DNA from 2 places in the Clostridium sp. HCP1S3_C6 genome. Region 2 is predicted to be linked to the other one. Evidence: a T-box and tRNA genes for the amino acid it is inferred to sense, from the RefSeq annotation. Region 2 holds a T-box; the other holds one or more tRNA genes.

Region 1 (13,847 bases), on a different contig from region 2:
GGCCCAACAAAAATAAGCGATTATTTTAATAAATAAATAAAATTTCAAGTAAAAATTGTGATACAAAATTGTGGTACAATTAATATATTATTAAGTTTATATGGAGGACAAAAATGTTTAGTAAGGATGAATTATTAGTAATAAAGGATGCTTTAAAAATAGCAGATGAAAAATATATGAGGGATTTAGAAAAAAGCCAAAATAATCAAAAAAATATGGTATCAAATAATAGAAAGCAAAAAAAATTATGGCTTGTTCAGAACAAAGTTAAAAAGCTTATTGATGATATGAAATAGAGGTTAAAATGAAGGGGAATAATGAAATTAAAGTAAAGGCTACTAAAGAAAAGAATTCAATATTTAATTATGTTGATATAATATTGGGAACAGTAATATTAGTATATACCATAGTCATTAATTGTATAAGTAGCGTTATTGTAGCATTTAGTTCTGCTTTTATAATATTTGGATTAGCTTTAATAATATATCATTTTGTTAAAAAAAATATGAATAGATTTATTAAAAACAATAAGAATAAGCTGTTAAAAAGGAGCTATATATGTATTAAAGTATTATTTATAATAGGTATTGTATTTATGTGTATTATAGAAGGTTTTATTATTGGATACCCTAAAAATAACACAGAAAAAGCAGAGTATATAGTTGTGCTTGGAGCTGGTCTTAGAGAAGGAAATCAAATTAGATAAATAGTTATATTTATAAAAATATTTGTAAAGGATGTAATTTTTATGATAAAAAGAGATTTATTAAAAGAAATAGAAAACGGTCTTAAAATTGTTATGGATGAGGTAGATAAGGGAATACTTAATAATGATACAAGGAAAGCTTTTCAAATTATTAATAATAAAATGAAGGAAATGGTTGGCATTGATATTGATACAGTAAATACAGTATCTTTTGAAACTATAAAAGGTATGATAAATGTAGGATTTGAAAATAGTGCAGATAAATATATTGCACTTGGGATGCTTTTAAAATTTCAAGGATATTTATGTAAAAGTCAACAGGATATATCAAAAGAAATATTTTATTATTTAATATCAATTTCTGCATTTAATGAAGGTTTTAAAGATGATGATACCTATCTTAATAATTATAAGAGCAGTATTATTGAAATTATAGATGAAATTCAAAAATATGAACTAAGCATGGAAGAATCTAAGGAAATATTTGTGGCTTATGAGTTATTAGGTAAATATGATAAAGCAGAAGATGTTTTATATGAGATGATAAATAAAGCTAAAGCTAAAGATAAAGAAAAAATGAAAAAGTTAGGTATTGATTTTTATAATAGGCTTTTAAATAAAAATGAAGATGATTTAATAAAAGGAAATTTACCTATAGAAGAGGTTAAAGAAAGCTTAAAGGATTTGATATAAAAAAAGTCAGGGTTTCTGACTTTTCTTAGAATCTAGATCTATTAGGATTAATAGATCCTGTAATTATTTTTTCTACTTTTTTTGGAAGTTCAGCAATTTCTTCTTTAGATAAGGTAGCTACATTTATGGGCTTATGAATTATTAAGTCTACTGAAGCTCCCTTTATTCTCTTCTTTTCATTAGCTTCTCTTAGATTATATGTTCCATCTATTGTTACAGGAACTAAAAGAACATTTGATTTTGTAGCAAGCTTAAAACTTCCAGCTTTAAATTCATGGCATATACCACCTTTGCTTCTGGTGCCTTCTGGGAATATTACCATAGAATGACCTTTTTTTAATAAATTAATTCCCTCTACTATGGATTCAGCAGATTTTCTTATATTTGCTCTATCCATAAATACACAGTGCATTTTTTTCATCCAAACACTAACTCCAAACCATGATTCAAGTTCTTTTTTTGCTATGAATCCCTTTGGAAATTTAAGCTCTGACATAAGAAGGGTAATATCAAAATAACTTTGATGATTTGCCATTACAAGTACAGTTTTATCTTTTGGTATATTTTCAAGTCCCTTTACATTTATTTTTGCTCCTGCACATTTCATAACAACTTTTGCCCACCATGATGATATTTTATAAGTTAATATATCTGCTTTTTTAGTTTCGCCTTTTTTATTTAAGTAGTTGATTTTTATAGTAAAAAGAAGCGATACAACTAAAGGAATTCCTACTGCTGGGAAAAACAATATTGTTCTTAACATAAAAAACCTCACAATAATATAAATTTATTCTACATCTTATTAATAGTATATATTATAAAAAACACAAATCAAAGTAAAAATATGTCTATTAGTCAATATTTTTAAAAAATTAATAAATTTACATATAGAAATGAGTTAGAATATAAATATATGAGCATAATATAAATATATGATTTGATATATTATATGATATAATTAGTCTAATATTAATAGAAATAAGGAGAAATTAAATGAGCATAAAAATAATTACAGATAGTACAAGTTACATTCCCTTAAAATTACGAGAAAAATATGATATATCGGTGGTTTCATTAAATGTAATAATAAATGATAAAAGTTATAGAGAAGTTGAACTTAAAAATGAGGAATTTTATATAGAAATGGATAAGTTAAATGATATTCCAACATCATCGCAACCAAGTATGGAAGAATCACTTAATATTTTTACTAAAATAGCAAAGGAAGGTCATGATATAGTTGGAGTATTTTTATCATCTGATATGAGTGGTACATATTCAACAATGCATCTTGTAAAGGAAATGGTTCAAAAAGATTATCCAAATACTAATATTGAAATAGTGGATTCTAAAACAAATTGCATGCAAATGGGATATATTGCACTTCAGGGAGCAAAGGCTGCTAAAGAAGGCAAAAGTATGGAAGAAGTTTTACAAGTAATAAATAACACAATTAATAAAAGTAAGTTTTTATTTGTGCCAGATACTCTAAAATATTTAAAAAAAGGTGGCAGAATTGGAGGAGCATCAGCTCTTTTAGGTACTATACTTCAAATAAGACCTATTTTAACTGTAGAAGATGGGAAAACTACTGTTTTTGAAAAGGTAAGAACTAAGAAAAAGGCAGTAAATACAATAATGGATAAAGTTGTTTCTGATATAAATACAAATGGTTCGGGGGAAGTTATTGTGCATCATATTAATTGTGAAAAGGAAGGAAAAGAAATTGCTGAAAGGCTTAGTAAAGAATTAAATATAGATGTAACAGTTCAATCTATAGGTCCTGTTATAGGTCTTCATGTAGGGCCAGGAAGTGTCGGTGTAGCTTATTATACAAGATGATTCCAATTATGTGGGTTCAGTTAATTTACTTAATATTTAGAAAAATTTAATAAAATATATTTAGATTTTTTAAGAATAATAGGATACCATATAATTTATATGATATAGTGATATTTCATATTATTGTAATAAATTATGAAGAATAGGGGATGAAAAATGTGGAATTTAAGGGTAGTAATAAAAATATTATATATGGCTTAAGTGATTCAGAAGTAAAAGATAGGATACTAAAAGGCGAAGTTAATAAATTGCCTAAAGCCCCTTCAAGAACTTTATGGCAAATGATACGGGCTAATTTTTTTAATGTGTTTACAATAATTAATGTAGTGCTTGCAGCTGTAGTCATATTAGCTGGATCACCTAAAAATGCAATTTTTGCTTTTGTAATTATAATTAATAGTTTTGTAGGTATTTCCCAGGAAATGAAATCTAAAAAAACATTAGAGAAACTTTCTGTTCTAAATATGGCACATGCAATTGTAGTAAGAAATGGAAAGAAACAAAAAATATCTATTGAAGAATTAGTTAAAGATGATATTGTTTATTTAGATGCAGGACAACAAATTTTGGCAGATTGTGAAACTGTACAATCAGATGAACTTGAAATTGATGAATCAATGTTAACAGGAGAAGCTGATCCTGTTCATAAATTAGGAAAAGATAAGTTATTATCAGGAAGTTTTGTAGTTGCTGGAGAAGGATATGGAAGAGTAACAAGTGTTGGTAAAGAGACATATTCATCAAAATTAGCTGAAGAGGCAAGAAAATTTAAAATAACTAATTCAGAACTTCAAGAAGCAATAAACAAAATAATTAAGGTATTACTATGGCTTATTGTTCCAATAGGAATATGTTTAATGATAACACAATTGGTATTTACTAAATGTAGTTATAATGAAGCAGCCATTGCAGCAGTATCTGGAATAGTTGGAATGATACCTGAAGGACTTGTTCTTCTTACAAGTACTACTTTCATTGTATCAGTAGTAAAGCTTGCAAAATATCATACTTTAGTTCAACAACTTTCAGCAACAGAAGGATTAGCAAGAGTTGATATACTTTGCTTAGATAAAACAGGAACTATAACAGAGGGTAAACTTGAACTTACAGAGGTTGTTCCTTTAAATGGAAATAGTAAGGAGGAAATTGATCATGTGCTTGCAGCATTAGTGCATAATATGCCTAGTAAAAATCCAACTCAACAGGCAATACTAGACAAGTATACAAAATGTCCTACAGTAAATGTTATTGAAAAAGTTCCATTTTCATCAAAAAGAAAATGGGGAGGCTTAAATATTAAAGAATATGGTTCATGGCTTATGGGAGCACCTGAAATTATTCTTGGAACAAAATATGATTCGTACAAAGATATTATTGAAAAGAATGCATCTAAAGGAATGAGAGTGTTACTTTTAGCTAAAAAGAATGAAGGAAGCTTAAAGGATGGTTTAGATAATATAGAAGAAAAAGCAATCATTCTTATTCAAGATATAATAAGAGAAGAGGCTCCATCAGTTTTGGGATATTTTGAAAAGCAAGGTGTGAATGTGAAGGTTATATCAGGAGATAATCCTGTTACAGTATCAGCAGTTGCAAAAAGAGCTGGCGTACATGCAGCAGAAAGATATGTAGATGCGAGAACACTTCCTGATAGTGTAGATGAACTTAAAGAGGTAGTAGATAGCTATACTGTGTTTGGAAGAGTTACTCCACATCAAAAGAAGAATATTGTAAAAGCGCTTCAAGCAAACAAGCATACAGTAGCTATGACTGGTGATGGTGTAAATGATGTTTTAGCACTTAAGGAATCAGATTGTGGTATAGCTATGGCTAATGGGTCTGATGCTACAAAAGCCGTTGCACAGCTTGTGCTTATGAATTCAGATTTTAGTTCGCTTCCTAAGGTGGTTGAAGAAGGAAGAAAGCAGATAAATAATTTAGAAAGAGTATCAGAATTGTTTTTATCAAAAACAGTATTTTTTGTGATTATAGCATTTGTCTTTTGTATAATGATGTTGCCATATCCTATTTTGCCAATTCAAAGTTCTTTAGTTGGAGGTTTGGCAATAGGGTTGCCTTCAGTGGTACTTGCAATGCTACCTTATGATGGAAAAGTAAGAAAAGAAGACTTCTTAACAACTATACTTAAAAAGAGTTTACCTAATGGTATAGCTACAGTAATTTTTACTACAATTGCATTTGTTATTGCTTATAATAGTAATAATGGATTGGATTATGCTAGGACAGTAGCACTTTTAGTATATGCAGGCATAAGCTTTGTGATTTTATTAAAGGTTGCATTACCTATAAATAAATTAAAAGCAGTTACAGTGGTGGGAAGTATGGCGATATTTGCATTAGCATATTTTATTGCTCTTCCAAGAAAAGTATTTTCATTAAAGTGGCTTGATATACGTACTTTAGCCATTTGTGTCATATTAATAGTTGCCTCAGTTCCTTGTATAATTATATTAAAGAAGATAATAGGAATAGTAATAGATAAAAAAGTTAAACGTAGATTATTAAAGATGCAACAATAATTAAAGTTCTATTAAGTTGACAATACATTAGAAGTATAATAAAATTGAAAATGTAGTGTCAATTTGCCCTCATAGTTTAATGGATAGAATAGTCCCCTCCTAAGGGATAGATGTAGGTTCGATTCCTACTGGGGGTACCAGATGGGTAGAAAGAAAGGCTTAACCGTAAAGGTTAGGCCTTTTCTTTACATGGAATAAGCATTTTAAATGTAAAAATATTATTATCAATATCAATATCATACATACCATTATATTTTTCAATTACAGCGCATATAGATGAGATCCCAATGCCACATTCATCATTTTTCCTTTTTCTACTTATATAATTAAGATTATTATCTGTTTTTTTGATTTTTCCATCAAAGCTATTTGATATTATAATAGATAAATTATTGGATATTAACTTTATACATATATTAATAAATTTATTAGCATCTTTGACATAATAGCAAGCTTCAATTGCATTTTCTATGCTATTTCCTGCAATTATACATAAATCATTATCGCAAATAGATAATTTCTCTGGTATGGAAAATTTATATGTTACATTTATATTTTTTGTTTCAGCTAAATTTATATAATGACTACAGATACTATTTAGTGCAATGTTTTTTGTAAGTTCAAGTGGCTTGTCAATAGGCAAAGATGCTAAGTAATTATTTAAATAATTTTTTAAATCATCAAAGCAGTTGTTATCTGCTAATGATTTTATATAAGTAAGGTGATGCCTTAAATCATGCCTGGCTATTCTTGTTTTTTCAATATTATTGGAAAGCAAAGAATATTGTTCCATTTCCATTTCTAAAAGAATTTTCATATGTTTTTCATTTTCTTCTAGTTCAGTTTGTTTAGCTGTAAATTTTATTACATTTATAATTACAAAAGTAGTGGAAAAACAACAAACCATTATTACTAATCTTATAAGAAAAAATACAAATCCATAACTTGAAGTAAATAGATATCTAGTATTTAATACTTCTAGAACACAAAATATTCCAGGTATAATAAAAAGGTTTTTCCATAGATTTTCAACAGTAATGTCCATTATAGGTTGTACAAATTTTTTCATAAATCTATAAAGAAATGGATACAAAAGTGCTATTATGATAATTCTAGATATTACACTTATTATATATGATGGCATAGTAAGAGCTTTAACATTAAAAATACTATCAATTGTAATAGGAACTGAAAATGTAAAAAATATTACCGGTGCCAATAATGATGGAATATAAAGAATTTTAATTAATGAGTCCTTTATAAAGAAACATGAGAGAACAATAAAAAATATAGCAAAGAAAGTATTGTGAAGCATAACATAATTATGACTCGAATCTGTATAATGTATTAAATATACAAATGACATCCCTTGAATTATAGCAAAAATCAATTTTGTTAACATAATTTTTTTGAAAGATATCCTTAGCTTATTTCTAAAGCAATAATATCTTAAAGGAATAAAAGGAAAGGTATTTAAAAACGAATATAAAAATATCCAAATATTATCACTAATATTGTAATTCAAAATAGTCACATCCTTACTTTTAAGTTTGTGACCAGAAAAAGTCTGCAAATTGTTTTTTGATTTTTGTGTTATCTCGGATAGAAACTAGTACTTCATCATTATTATCCATAATAATGGTGTTACCATTAAAACTAGATGCATGATTTAAGTTTATTATATAGCTTTGGTGACAACGCATAAATTCTTTATTTGCACATAATTCATCATAAAATGTGCTTATATTTTTTGAAGTTTTAAGTATTTTATTTTTAGCATGAACTAAACTACAATGATTGCCTGATTCAATATAAATAATATCCTTTAAATAAACTTTAAGTTCTATACGGTTAGAAATAAAGGTAGTAGTTTTTAATATATGTTCTATTCTAGTAAACACTTTAGAAAAAATACTGCTAAATTCATCATAAGAAAATGGTTTGCATAAATAGCCATCAGCATTTATTTTATAACTTTCAAGTGCAAAATCTAAAGATGTTGTTGTAAAAATAATAATTCCTGTATATCCTAGAGAATAAAGCTTTTTAGCAATATCAATTCCTAATATGTCATCTATATATATATCTAGAAATATGATGTTTGGATGGTCTGTATCATTAAAAGCTTTAAAAAGTTCTTCACTAGAAATAAAAGTTTTAATATTAAATTCACAAGATTTTGATAATGCAAATTTATTAATATACCCTGTTAATAAATTTATGTCCCCTAAATTATCATCACAAATATAAATTTTCATTTTTTCACCCTTATAATAAATATTGCTATAAATAAATTTTAAATACTAAGTAAATACAATAAATTATACCATATATTTATATAAAATGCTAATTCTACTCAAAAAGGACAGACAAAAAGGATAATCATGTAAAAATGAGAAACGTTTTTGAATAAAAGTTGATGAAGGGGAAGAGTATATTGAAAAAATAATAATGTAATAATATAATTTATTTGTAATGATTAGTAAAAGTTTTAATTGTATAAAAAGGGGGAATTTAAAAAATGAAAAAAATGAAATTAATAGCTATGGGATTAATAACAGCAATGTGTTTATCTTCAATGGTTGCATGTGGAGATAGCAGTGATAGTTCAACTACAAGTACAAGCAATAGTTCAAGTGAAACAAGCAGCAATAGCTCAAGTAGCAACAGTTCAAGTAGTAAGTCAGATGAAAAGGTAATTTATTCTCAAGATGTAAAGGTAATTAATAATACAGGTGTAGAAATTGCAGAAATGTATATATCAGCATCTCAAAAAAATGATTGGGAAGAGGATGTATTAGGACAAGATACTTTTGCTTCAGGTACAGAACTAAATATAAAATTTAAAGAAGAAGAAGAAGCACAATACTGGGATTTAATGGTTAAAGATTCAAAAGGAAATTCAATTACATGGACAAATATTGATTTGTTTACTATATCTGAAATAACATTAAATTTTGATTCTGCAACAGGAGAAGCTACAGCTTCATATAAATAATATATAAAATTAAATATACATGTATGTTTGCTCAAAAGTTATTTATACTTTCATTAGTGTAAATAGCTTTTTTTGTTCAAAAAAATTAAAATTTTGTTAATATTTAATAGTATGGTGTTAAAGACAAGATTGTATGATATAATAATTACTAAACTAAAATATTAAATCATATAAGGAGTGATTTTATTTGGACTCGAGTCTCACCGCACAGGTTATTCTCTTAATTGTATTAATTTCTTTATCAGCATTTTTTTCTATGTCAGAAACAGCTTTAATGTCACTAAGTAAAGTTAGACTTAGGAATATGGTTGAGGAGAAAGTAAAAGGCGCAGATTTAGTAGAAAAATTACTAGAAGAACCTAATAAGCTATTAGGCGCTATATTAATTGGTAATAATATTGTAAATATTGGAGCTTCATCAATAGCAACATCGGTGGCACTTCAGATATTTGGAAATAGTGGTGCAGCAGTAGCAACAGGTATAATGACAATTTTAATACTTATTTTTGGCGAAATAACTCCAAAATCATTAGCACAACAAAATGCAGAAAAAATATCAATAAGAATAGCAAAAATTATAAAATTTATAGTAACAGTCTTTAAGCCATTTGTAACAGTATTTACGGGTATATCATCATTATTTATTAGAATATGTGGTGGTGATCCAAATGAAACAGAACCTTTTATAACAGAAGAAGAACTTCGAACTATGGTTGGTGTAAGTGAAGAAGAGGGCGTTTTAGAAGATGGCGAAAAGGAAATGATATTTAATGTTTTTGACTTTTCAGATATTCAAGTAAAAGATGTAATGGTTCAAAGAGTTGATATGGTTGCACTAGATGCTACTTCTGATTATAGCAAAGTTAAAGAACTTATTAAGGAAGAACAATTTTCTAGAGTACCAGTGTTTAATGAAACCATAGATAATATAGTTGGAATATTAAATGTAAAAGATTTAATAATAAAAGATAATGATACAGAAAATTTCAATATATTAGATTATATAAGGGAACCTTTTTATACATTTGAATTTAAAAAGATAAAAGAAGTATTTAATGAAATGAAAAAAACAAGAAATCATTTTGCAGTAGTATTAGATGAATATGGTGGTACTGTAGGAATTGTAACAATCGAAGATTTAATTGAAGAGATTGTTGGTGAAATTGAAGACGAGTATGATGAAGAAAGGGAAGACAATATAAAAGTAGTTAAGGAAAATGAATACATAGTAGAAGGAAGTACTAAACTTCATGATATCTCAGATTTAATTGGAGTAAATATGGAATCAGAAGATTTTGATTCTGTAGGAGGACTTGTTTTAGAAAAACTTGGAAGGTTGCCTAAGAAGAATGAAAAAGTGCAAATTGGCAACATAAAATTTGTAGTTGAAGATCTAGAGAAAAATAGAATTAAGAAAGTTAGAATTTATACTTAGGTTACTAAAATTTTAGTAACCTTTTTTATTAATTAATTTTAGGTAAGGAGTATATTATGAATTATATGGATGAAGCAATAAAAGAAGCTAAAAAGGCCATGAATGAAGGAGAAGTGCCAATAGGATGTGTAATTGTAAAGGATGGAATAATTATAGGAAAGGGACACAATACAAAAGAAAAAGAAAAATGTTCCATTAATCATGCAGAAATACTTGCAATAAAAGAAGCTAGCAAAAAGATTGATAATTGGAGGCTTGGAGGCACTGAAATGTATGTAACAATGGAACCTTGTCCTATGTGTGCAAGTGCAATAGTGCAAAGTAGAATAAGCAAGATTTATATAGGAACATTTAATAAGGATATGGGAGCTTGTGGTACAGTTATAGATATTGTTAATAATAAGAGTCTCAATTCCTCGCTTGATGTACAATGGGTGTATGACAAAAGATGTAGCAACATATTAAGTGATTTTTTTGAACATAGAAGAAAGTGAAAAATCTGTCTTGCATACTGTAAATGCTTATGTTATATTATTTATCATGGAGAGATGTCCGAGTGGTTGAAGGAGCGCGCCTGGAAAGCGCGTATAGGCTTTTTTGGTTTATCAGGGGTTCAAATCCCCTTCTCTCCGCCAAATATATTATATTATTTTGTGATTTTTTGCTATTTAAATTTAAGTAATTATTGTTGTAATACTTTTATGTTTTTGTTATAATTAGTTTTGCAAATGATTAAAATATTATATAGCATTTTGTATTGATGTGGAGAGGTTTTTAGTAATAATATTTGAAATATCTCTTATTAATGGGTGCAAATCCCGTACTCTCTACCAATGCCGTGCTAGATGGGGAGTTAGCGGTGCCTTGTAACTTGCAATCCGCTATAGCAAGATTGAATTCCCTATGGAAGGTTTCTTATTTGTATGGCCTGCCCTATATAAGTGGTGTTGAGAGTTAGGTCCCACGCAATAAAAGCCCATGAACCTCGTCAGGTCTGGAAGGAAGCAGCGATAAGTGGATACTTTTATGTGACGTGGATCAATCTGGCTTGAGCTAACTGTATAGGTAACGCATATAGATGGATATCAACCTGGGGTGCACGGTTTTTTATGAATTTTAACAGCATGAAGCTTTTTAGTTTCATGCTTTTTTTAAATAAATTAATAGCACTAATTTATTGTGTTATAATAAATTAATAGAATGATTATTTAACTATATGTATACAAATGAGGTGAAAATCTTGGCTTATACAGCATTATACAGGGAATGGCGACCTAAAACATTTAAAGATTTAGTTGGGCAAGAGCATATAACCACTACATTGAAAAATCAAATAGAAAATGATAGAATAGCACATGCATACCTTTTTTGTGGCACAAGGGGGACAGGTAAAACTTCAACAGCCAAAATAATGGCAAAGGCATTAAACTGTTTAAATAGTAAAAATGGTGAGCCTTGCAATGAGTGTGAAATGTGTAAAAAAATTAATAGCGGATTAGCTATAGATGTTACAGAATTAGATGCAGCATCTAACAATGGTATAGACAAAATAAGAGAACTAATAGATGATACAAAATATCCACCTCAAGAGTCAAAATATAAAGTCTATATATTAGATGAGGTTCATATGTTATCTATAGGAGCTGTAAATGCCTTTTTAAAGACATTGGAAGAACCACCAGCTAATGTTATTTTTATTTTAGCTACTACTGATCCTCAAAAACTTCCAATAACTATTTTGTCAAGATGCCAAAGATTTGATTTTAGAAGAATAAATAATAAAGTCATAATGAATAGACTTAGACAAATAGTAGAGGCAAAAGGTATACTTGCAGATGATAAAAGTTTAGATTTAATATCACGAACTTCTGATGGTGCAATGAGAGATGCACTTAGTATATTAGATCAGGCTATTGCAATGGATGATGGGAAGATAGAATATAAAGATATTGTATCAATGTTAGGACTTGTGGCTAATGAAAATTTATTTAAACTTACATCATCTATAATAGAACGTGATGTAGAAGAGGGGATGAATGTTATTGAAGACGTTGTGGTTTCTGGTAAAGATGTATATTTGTTTATAAAGGATTTAATACATCATTTTAGAAATTTATTAATGAGTAAGGTAACTAACAATCCAGAAGAAGTTTTAGATATGTCTATAGAAAATATACAACTCGTAAAAGAACAGGCATCAAGAATAAGAACAGAAGAAATTATGAGGGATGTAAGAATACTTCAAGAAGCAGAAAATAATGCAAAAATAAGCAGAGAATCAAGGCTTTATTTAGAACTTGCAGTTATTAAAATGTGTAAAATTGAATATGATACATCAAATGAAGTTATTCTTTCAAGAATAAATAAATTAGAAGAAGGCATTAAGGCTGGTAAAATTAGTGTATCAGTAAATACTAATATAAAAAATGTAAATGTTAATAATGAAAATATTAATAATAAAAAGAATGATAGTGCTAAAACTATAAATAAAATAGAATCTATGGGGCCCGTAAATAAGGACTCTAAAATAACAGTAGAAGAGGTTAAAAAGAAATGGAAGGATATACTTGAAATATGCAAATCAAGAAGACAAATGATAGTATATGCTTCGCTTCTTACAGGAAAACCAGTAAGTTCTTCTGAGGGTATTATAACAATCCAATTTGAGAGTCAATATGCACAAAGCAAAACAAGACTTGAAATACCTAAAAATTATCAGGTTGTAAATGAAGTTATTTCAGAAGGCATGGGCGAAAGTTTAAAAGCTAAATTTACTGTCTCAGAGGATGAAACAAAAGGTCAAAGTACTGAAGATAAATTAAGAAATACATTTGGTTCAGCTCTTCAAGAGTTAGATGAATAATAAATATATAGAATTGTAAAAGAAAATGCTATATAATAGAAAATAGATTATAAGATAAGGAGGCTATATTATGGCAAAAGGTGGATTTCCAGGAGGCTTCGGCGGTGGAAATATGAATAATTTAATGAAGCAAGCACAAGCTATGCAAAAGAAGATGCAAGATATGCAAAAAGAAGTAGAAGAATCTGAATTTGAAGCATCTGCAGGTGGTGGTGCTGTTACTGTTAAAGTTAGTGGAAAAAAAGAAATTTTAGGTATTAGTATAAAACCAGAAGTTGTAGATCCAGACGATGTTGAAATGTTAGAAGACTTAGTATTAAGTGCAGTAAATGAAGCTATGAAGAAAGCTGATGAAGAAACTGCAAATAAAATGGGTAAAATAACAGGCGGTCTTAATATCCCAGGATTATTTTAATTTCTAGAATTTAAATAAATAATTAAGAAATGCAGAATGAGTATTTAATCATCCATTCTGTATTTTTATTTATCAAATAAAAGCTATATTTGAAAGGAATGATAAGCATGGATTTTTATCCTATAGCTATAGAAAAATTAATAGAAGAGTTTGCAAAATTGCCAAGTATAGGACAAAAAACAGCTCAAAGGCTTACACTTCATGTTTTAAATTTGCCAGAAGAAGAGGTTAAGGAATTTGCAAATGCCTTAGTACAGGCAAGAGGAACAATTAAATATTGTTCAGTATGTGGTAACTTTACAGATTCAGATCCATGTGCTATTTGTGGCAATCCAAATAGAGATAAAAGTATCAT
Region 2 (8,223 bases):
TTTACCTATTTCTAAATTTAATGGTACTGCATTTTCTATTAATGGGTATACCCCATTTATAATCCTTATATATCCCTTTTCATTTAATTTAGGCTTTATAGGTATTGTATACCTTCCATTTCTCTGACTTATAAAAAATTCTTGAATACATTCTTTATTTGAAGGATTTCTTAAAAATCTTTCTAACTTTTCTTTAATATTTCCTTCACATATATCTATATGTCTTCTGATTTTCTTTAACTCACTACTGGCATTAGAATCAACTCTATTCCCCTTAATACATATATTAATTTCATCAACAATAAAATTTAATTCAGATAAATTTTTACCATATGCATAAAGTGTAGGTGCATATCCTTGTTTATTCTCAATAAATTTTTTTACCTTTATACAACCTCTAATTCCTTTCCAAGTCCAATAACACAATATTCCTTAACTTTTTCCTTTAATTTATCATAATGTAACTTTTCTAATACAACTTTATTCATTTTAAATCTCCTTAAACTTTTGCAAGCTAAAGAATTTAACTTAGATAGATTTTGTTTTTAAAAAAATAGCCATGGATAACCACAGCTATAATAATTAATTAAGGATATACTTATATAAATAACCTTAAATATTTTAAAATTTATAATTCTGTGCTTGCATCTTAATAATTTAAATAATTCCACAACAAATAAAGGTATACACCCCATATTTTTTAGAATTATTATTAACTTTTTATATTAAGATACTAGACACTCACACAAACGACCTCTCTTATAATTAAAATCTATCTTTATTACGTTATACTATAAATAATAATATGTTGCTATAATAAATTAATGCTCCACTTTATAAGTGGAGCATCTTTCTAATCTTGTTGATTTTCTAATCTTCCATGTTTTTCATATCTTGATATTCTTGATATTTTATTATCATCATCAACAAATACTACCTTTGGTTTATGATTTTTTGCTTCTTCACTGTCCATTTCACAATAAGCCATAAGAATTACTTTATCATTAACTTGCACACATCTAGCAGCAGCACCATTTAAACAAATAAGTCCTGATCCTCTTTCTCCTGCTATTGTATATGTTTCAAATCTACTTCCATTGTTAACATCTACTATTTGAACTTTTTCATATTCCATAATTCCAGCTGCATCTAAAAGATCTGCATCAACTGTTATGCTTCCTACATAATCAAGCTCTGCTTGAACTACTGTAGCTCTGTGTATTTTTCCTTTTAGCATTGTTATCATCATTTGGGAATCCTCCTAAATTATACTTCATAGATAAAGTTATCTATTAATCTTGTTTTTCCAATGTAAACAGCCATAGCAACTAAAACTGATCCTTCTATTTTATCTACATGTTCCATTGTTAATGAATTAACTGTTTCCACATAATCAATTTTAGCAAGTTTTTCTGTATTTATCATGTCTTCTATTATTTGTACTATTTTATTAGAATCCTTTTCTCCATCTTCTATAGCCTTTTTAGCAGCCTTCAACGATTTACTCAATATTGTTGCTGCTTGTCTCTCTTCCTTACTTAAATAAGTATTTCTTGAACTCTTAGCAAGTCCATCCTCTTCTCTAATTATTGGGCATCCTACTATTTCAATATCAATGTTTAAATCCCTAACCATTCTCTTTACCACTGCAAGTTGTTGTGCATCTTTCTGACCAAAATATGCTCTATCTGGTTTAACTATATTAAATAACTTTGATACAACTGTACATACACCTCTAAAATGTATAGGTCTAGTTTTACCGCAAAGAACTTTTGTTAAGTTATCCATATCTACATAAGTGCAGAAATCATCAAAATACATTTCTTCTTTTTCTGGATGGAATATAAGATTTGCACCTGCGTCTTCACATAAGGCACTATCCCTTTCTAAATCTCTTGGATAAGTAGCTAAATCTTCTGTTGGACCAAATTGAATTGGATTTACAAATACACTTACAACTACTCTATCATTTTCTTTTACAGCTCTTTCAATTAAACTTTTATGTCCCTCATGTAAATAACCCATTGTTGGAACTAAACCAACCTTTAAACCTTGCTTTTTCCATTCATTAACCTTTGTTCTTACATCAACAATTTTAGTTGCTATTTCCAATTTATTTCACTCCTAATATAATTTATTTATTACTTCATCGTCTATTTTAAAAGTATTTTCTTCAGCTGGAAATACTCCATCCTTAACTTCTGCTATATATGACTTAAATGCATCTTTCATTTGATCTCCAAGCTTTGCATATTGCTTTGCAAATTTAGGTACAAAATCTGAAAACATTCCAAGCATATCTTGATAAACTAAAACTTGTCCATCACATCCATTACCTGCCCCTATACCAATTGTTGGTATAGTTAATTTTTCAGATATAAGTTTTGCAAGTTTAGCTGGTACACATTCTAATACTACAGCAAATGCACCTGCTTTTTCAACTGCTTTTGCAGATTCTATTAATTTTCTAGCAGCTTCTTCACTTTTTCCTTGCACTTTAAAACCACCAAAGGCATTTACTGATTGAGGTGTTAAACCTAAATGAGCTACTACAGGAATTGAAGCATCTACTATTGCTTTAATTTGATCTACTACTTCTAAACCACCCTCAAGCTTTACTGCATTAGCTCTTCCTTCTTTCATAAGTCTTCCTGCATTTACAACAGCATCGTATACTGAAGTTTGATATGACATAAATGGCATATCTGCGACTACTAATGCATTTTTAACTCCTCTTGATACAGCTCTTGTATGATGTATCATATCTTCCATTGTTACAGATATTGTATCTTCATATCCTAAACATACCATTCCTAGAGAATCTCCAACTAATATAGAATTAACTCCTGCTTCGTCAATAAGCTTTGCAGTAGAATAATCATATGCTGTAAGCATTGTTATTTTATCTTTCTTTTCCTTTTGATCTTTAAATGTTAATACTGTATTTTTCATTTTTACTCTCCCATCACATTTTCTAATTCTGTATAATTTCTGTTTTTATTTTTTATTTTTGATATTTCAATAAGTCTCATTGATAACATTTTATAAAGCTTTTTCTCTTCATCATCTAAGCATAATAAATGTTTTTTTACAGTTTCTATATCACATCGCTCAATAGGACCTGTTAAACTATCTACTACCCCTTTTTCATGAATATTATTAATATTATTTGCTATAAGTGGATATAAAGCTTCATTTGCTTCTTTTTCATTAAAGCCACATTTAACTAAAAGATCTATACCCATCTTTATTAATGCAACAACTTGATTACTTACAACAACTGCTGATGCATGATACATATTTTTATTTTCTTTACTTATTACTTTTACTTTATTACCTAAAGATGTAAACATATTAATAAAATAATCCATATATTTTTGTGAACCTTCAATTGTTATAAAAGCTTTGTTTAATGTTTTATGAGAATTATATTTATCACTGAATGCGAATAACGGATGAATTGAATAACCATATGAATTATGATTCTCAATATTAGAAAAGACCTCTGATGATAATGAGCCACTACAATGGCAAATAATTTTATTATTTATTAGTTCTTTATTTATACTATCCCATATATATTTTATAATATCATCTGGAGTAGTAATAAAAATAATATCACTATTTTTTATTATTTCTTCTAATGTAGTAAAATAACTTGAATTTGTAAACATTGCAGCCTCTTTTGCTGAAGCAATGTTTTTACTATAATATCCTGATAAATTTAAGTTATTATCTGAAAAATATTTTCCAATAGAAAATCCAACTTTTCCAGCTCCAATAAACCCAAATTTATAATTTTTGAACTTAGAATCCATTATTTGTTATCACCTCCAAAACTAGAGTGCAATACTTTTTAACTATAAATAATAATCATCAAATTAATTGGTGCAGCTTTCTAATAAAATACCACCCAAAAGATAATGTATCACAATTATCTAAAAAACACAAATACAATTTGTACTAATATAAAATAAGAGCACATAATAAATTATTTACATGCTCTTATTTAAAATATTATAAAATTTTATAGAGTGTATTATAAAATTTTTAAATGAACTATTTTATTATTTCCATTCCACCCATATATGGTCTCAATTTTTCTGGTATATTAACAGTTCCATCTTCATTTAAGTTATTTTCAAGGAAAGCAATTAACATCCTTGGTGGAGCAACTACTGTATTATTTAATGTATGTGCAAAATATTTTTCCTTACCTTTTGATACACGTATTTTTAATCTACGAGCTTGAGCATCTCCAAGATTTGAACAACTTCCAACTTCAAAATATTTCTTTTGTCTTGGTGACCAAGCTTCCACATCAATAGATTTAACTTTAAGATCTGCTAAATCTCCAGAACAACACTCTAAAGTTCTAACTGGTATATCTAATGAACGGAATAATTCTACTGTGTTTTGCCATAATTTATCAAACCACATTTTGCTATCTTCTGGTTTACATACAACTATCATTTCTTGTTTTTCAAATTGGTGTATTCTATATACTCCTCTTTCTTCTATTCCATGAGCCCCTTTTTCTTTTCTAAAACATGGAGAATAGCTTGTTAATGTTTTTGGAAGTTCTTCTTCCTTTATTATTGTATCAATAAACTTACCTATCATTGAATGTTCACTAGTTCCAATTAAATATAAATCTTCACCTTCAATTTTATACATCATTTCTTCCATTTCATTAAAACTCATAACACCTGTAACAACATTGCTACGAATCATAAATGGTGGTATACAGTATGTAAATCCTTTATTTATCATAAAATCTCTGGCATAAGAAAGTATAGCTGATTGTAATCTTGCTATATCTCCCATTAAATAATAAAAACCATTACCAGCAACTTTTCTTGCACTGTCTAAATCTATACCATTTAACTTTTCCATTATATCTGTATGATATGGAATTTCAAAATCTGGAACTTTAGGTTCACCAAATCTTTCAACTTCAACATTTTCACTATCATCCTTACCTATTGGTACTGAAGGATCTATTATATTAGGAATAACAAGCATTCTTTTTCTTACTTCTTCTTGAAGTTTTGTTTCTTTTTCCTGTAATTCATTAAGTCTATCAGCATCTTTAGTTACTTGTTCTTTTAATTTTTGTGCTTCTTCTTTTTTACCTTGCCCCATTAATGCACCAATTTTTTTAGATACTGAGTTTCTGTTTGCTCTAAGTTCATCTGCTTCTGTTTGAACTTTTCTACTTTCAGCATCAAGTTCAATTACTTCATCTACCATTTTAAGTTTTTCATCTTGAAATTTCTTTTTAATATTTTCCTTTACTAAATCTGGATTTTCTCTTAAAAACTTTAAATCTAACATAAATATTCTCCCTTATATATACTTATATTTTTAATAATTTTTATAAATAAAAAAACTTCCACCCCAAAAAATTGGGACGAAAGTATAATATCCGCGTTGCCACCCTAATTGGTAAAATAGATTCATTTTACCCACTCAAAAAAATTAACGATTTCCCGTACTGCTCATCACAGTCCCTCCAAGGTGGATTCATAAAAAAACAAACATCAGTTTACACCAACCACTGACTCTCTTAAGATTGAATTAATACTACTAGCCTCTTCAACAGTTTACTTTATTTAAATACAATTATTACTATATTACACTTTATATATAATTGTCAATATATATAATATTTTTTATAATTATTTTTTTTCTTTTTCTATTGTTTTAGTACATATAATATCTACCCCTGTGTTTAAAACATTTCTACATATTACATGACCAATTTCTATTGGTGGACTAACATATAGTCTTGAAATTACCTTTGAAAATTCAATAAATAATGTTCTGTCAATTTCCTTACTACTCTTCACTGATACAACTTTATGTTTATCATCATCTTTTATTCTAATCAGACTTGTAAAAATATCTTTCATTATAATCGCCTCTTCTATACTTCATCAAATTCCTTTATTCTACTAACCCATATTTTTGATTCCTTAGAATCTTCAACTATCTCTGTTGGCATTTTGTCCATTTCTTTAGCAAGTATTTTTATTATCTTTCTAGAACAATATGTTCCAAAACAATTACCAAGTCCTGCACCTGTTCTTTTTTTTACCCCTTCAACAGTTCTAGCTCCTAATGGCCTTCTAATACTATCTACAATTTCTCCCTCAGTAACCTGATTACATATACATATCATATTTCCATATCTCTTATCTAAAGCTATTAATTCATTACGCTCACAATTTGTCATATCTTTAAATTTATAAAATTGCCTTCTTCTATCAACAAAATCTCTTTTTAAAGTAACACTACTTTGTTCAGCTATGGTATCTGTTATTGCCTTAGCTATTGCTGGTGCTAATGTTACCTTTGCATAATGACTTCCTGTAACTTTTATATATCCATCTTTAAGTTCACTATCATCAATAACCATTAAATTATTTTTTTTATTTGTAAAATTAATACATAGATATTTTTCATCCACATCATTTATAATTCTTCTTGATCTATTTATCTTTTCTTGTACAGTTAATTCACTATTATCCTTTACTGCAACTATGTTGCCTCCTTGCAAGCTAGGAATATTCATTACAAATTCTTCCTCATTACTTTCATTTATTATTATATTATTTAGAGAATTTTTCATATTTTCATCTATAATAAAATAATTCATAACTCTAAAAGAATCATTAAGTTCTTTATATTGTGAATCTTCATCACTTAAAACCGTATTTATAACAATTCTACATGAAAATTTATTTTTATTAGTAACTACTCTAAATCCCTTTTTATTTTTTTCGATGCTTAATACTTCTTCATCAAATCTAAAATTAACACCATTATCAGCAGCTATTTCACCATATGATATAGCTAATTCGTAAGGATTTATAAGTGAAACATTTTTTGAAAACATACCCATCCTATATCCATCTTTTAAGTTTGGTTCAATTTTCTTTATTTCATCTTTAGAAAGAAGAGATACATCATTAATTCCTTTTTTTAATGAGTTATCATACAATTCCCTTATTTTCTTTTCTTCTTCAGTAGTATATGCAACTCTTAATGCTCCTACATCCTTGTATTCTACATTAAATTTTTTGCAAGCTTCTTTAATTAATCTACTACCACCCATTTCTAATGTTGCCATAACATCATTACAAGTTTCAGAGCCATCATAAATTACTGATGTATTTATAAATGATATATCATCTACTATATCATAATTTTTTTCAATTAATGCAATATTAAAATTATATTTTGATAGTTCATAAGCAACTGCACAACCTACAATTCCTCCACCAAGTATTAACACATCGTAATCCATTGTTACCCCTCCTAAAGCTTAATTTTTATCATCCATCTCTTTTAGTATTTGTAAATAAATATTTTTATATGTTTCTTTTGAATGATGCATTTGTACTGCTTGTAAAAATTCTTTATCATAATTTCCTATATTTTTTAATAATTCATATGCCATTCTTCCATGATTATAATATACATCTATCTTCATATTATTATTAAATTTCTTAAGACCACCTTTAGTAACCTTATCTAATATAACCACCATACATTTATCAAATACACTTAATGATTTATTTATTTTTCCTATATCATGCAATAATGCAATTTTAGCCATTTTATTAGTATCTATTTTGTTTTTTATACTACTATTATTAATATATTCAATAGAATCTTTACATACCCTTATACTATGATGTTTTTCAGAAATATTTAATTTATTAAATAAACTAAGTTCATTTTCATTTAAATATTTTTTTAAAAAATCTCCATCTATATTTTTATATCTAGAAGTTATAGCCCATATAAGTTGTTTTATTCTATTCATATTAAACTTCACCTACAACTATATTTAATATATCATTTACATAATAATATTGCAATTTTACTAAAATATAAAACAAAAAAAGCTATGAATAAATTCATAGCTTATAATATGGTGGAGATAAAGGGATTCGAACCCTTGACCCCCTGCGTGCAAGGCAGGTGCTCTCCCAGCTGAGCTATACCCCCAAGAATGGTGGACCTTCAGGGACTCGAACCCCGGACCTACCGGTTATGAGCCGGTTGCTCTAACCAACTGAGCTAAAGATCCAAATTGAACCTGGCGACGTCTTACTCTCCCACACAGTCCCCCATGCAGTACCATCAGCGCTATAGAGCTTAACTGTCCTGTTCGGAATGGAAAGGAGTGTTTCCTCTACGCCATAATCACCA

The links. A T-box is a leader RNA that pairs with one kind of tRNA and senses whether it is charged. The one in region 2 lies ahead of serS (serine--tRNA ligase), so its partner is inferred to be a tRNA-Ser.
Region 1: it encodes a tRNA-Ser, which carries the amino acid that the T-box ahead of serS (serine--tRNA ligase) is inferred to sense. The anticodon was not compared.

What each region holds. Positions count from the first base shown of each region.
Region 1 covers NZ_JBQHRN010000031.1:5,822-19,668, forward strand. The annotation lists gene ACTNAO_RS10275 (metallophosphoesterase family protein) at 1-36, shown strand, start outside; gene ACTNAO_RS10280 (hypothetical protein) at 114-296, shown strand; gene ACTNAO_RS10285 (hypothetical protein) at 305-706, shown strand; gene ACTNAO_RS10290 (DUF6483 family protein) at 749-1,399, shown strand; gene ACTNAO_RS10295 (lysophospholipid acyltransferase family protein) at 1,425-2,162, opposite strand; gene ACTNAO_RS10300 (DegV family protein) at 2,393-3,241, shown strand; gene ACTNAO_RS10305 (HAD-IC family P-type ATPase) at 3,391-5,781, shown strand; tRNA gene ACTNAO_RS10310 (tRNA-Arg) at 5,847-5,921, shown strand; gene ACTNAO_RS10315 (sensor histidine kinase) at 5,954-6,850, opposite strand; gene ACTNAO_RS10320 (hypothetical protein) at 6,885-7,016, shown strand; gene ACTNAO_RS10325 (LytR/AlgR family response regulator transcription factor) at 7,326-8,039, opposite strand; gene ACTNAO_RS10330 (hypothetical protein) at 8,303-8,779, shown strand; gene ACTNAO_RS10335 (HlyC/CorC family transporter) at 8,967-10,214, shown strand; gene ACTNAO_RS10340 (nucleoside deaminase) at 10,271-10,708, shown strand; tRNA gene ACTNAO_RS10345 (tRNA-Ser) at 10,757-10,849, shown strand; RNA gene ffs (signal recognition particle sRNA large type) at 11,051-11,317, shown strand; gene dnaX (DNA polymerase III subunit gamma/tau) at 11,455-13,077, shown strand; gene ACTNAO_RS10360 (YbaB/EbfC family nucleoid-associated protein) at 13,148-13,492, shown strand; gene recR (recombination mediator RecR) at 13,600-13,847, shown strand, end outside.
Region 2 covers NZ_JBQHRN010000046.1:3,027-11,249, forward strand. The annotation lists partial or broken gene ACTNAO_RS12030 (MutS-related protein) at 1-488, opposite strand, end outside; gene panD (aspartate 1-decarboxylase) at 854-1,249, opposite strand; gene panC (pantoate--beta-alanine ligase) at 1,267-2,112, opposite strand; gene panB (3-methyl-2-oxobutanoate hydroxymethyltransferase) at 2,125-2,952, opposite strand; gene ACTNAO_RS12050 (Rossmann-like and DUF2520 domain-containing protein) at 2,955-3,818, opposite strand; gene serS (serine--tRNA ligase) at 4,060-5,337, opposite strand; T-box leader at 5,407-5,611, opposite strand; gene ACTNAO_RS12060 (DUF1667 domain-containing protein) at 5,682-5,921, opposite strand; gene ACTNAO_RS12065 (NAD(P)/FAD-dependent oxidoreductase) at 5,930-7,312, opposite strand; gene ACTNAO_RS12070 (HD domain-containing protein) at 7,331-7,834, opposite strand; tRNA gene ACTNAO_RS12075 (tRNA-Ala) at 7,944-8,019, opposite strand; tRNA gene ACTNAO_RS12080 (tRNA-Ile) at 8,025-8,101, opposite strand; rRNA gene rrf (5S ribosomal RNA) at 8,109-8,223, opposite strand, start outside.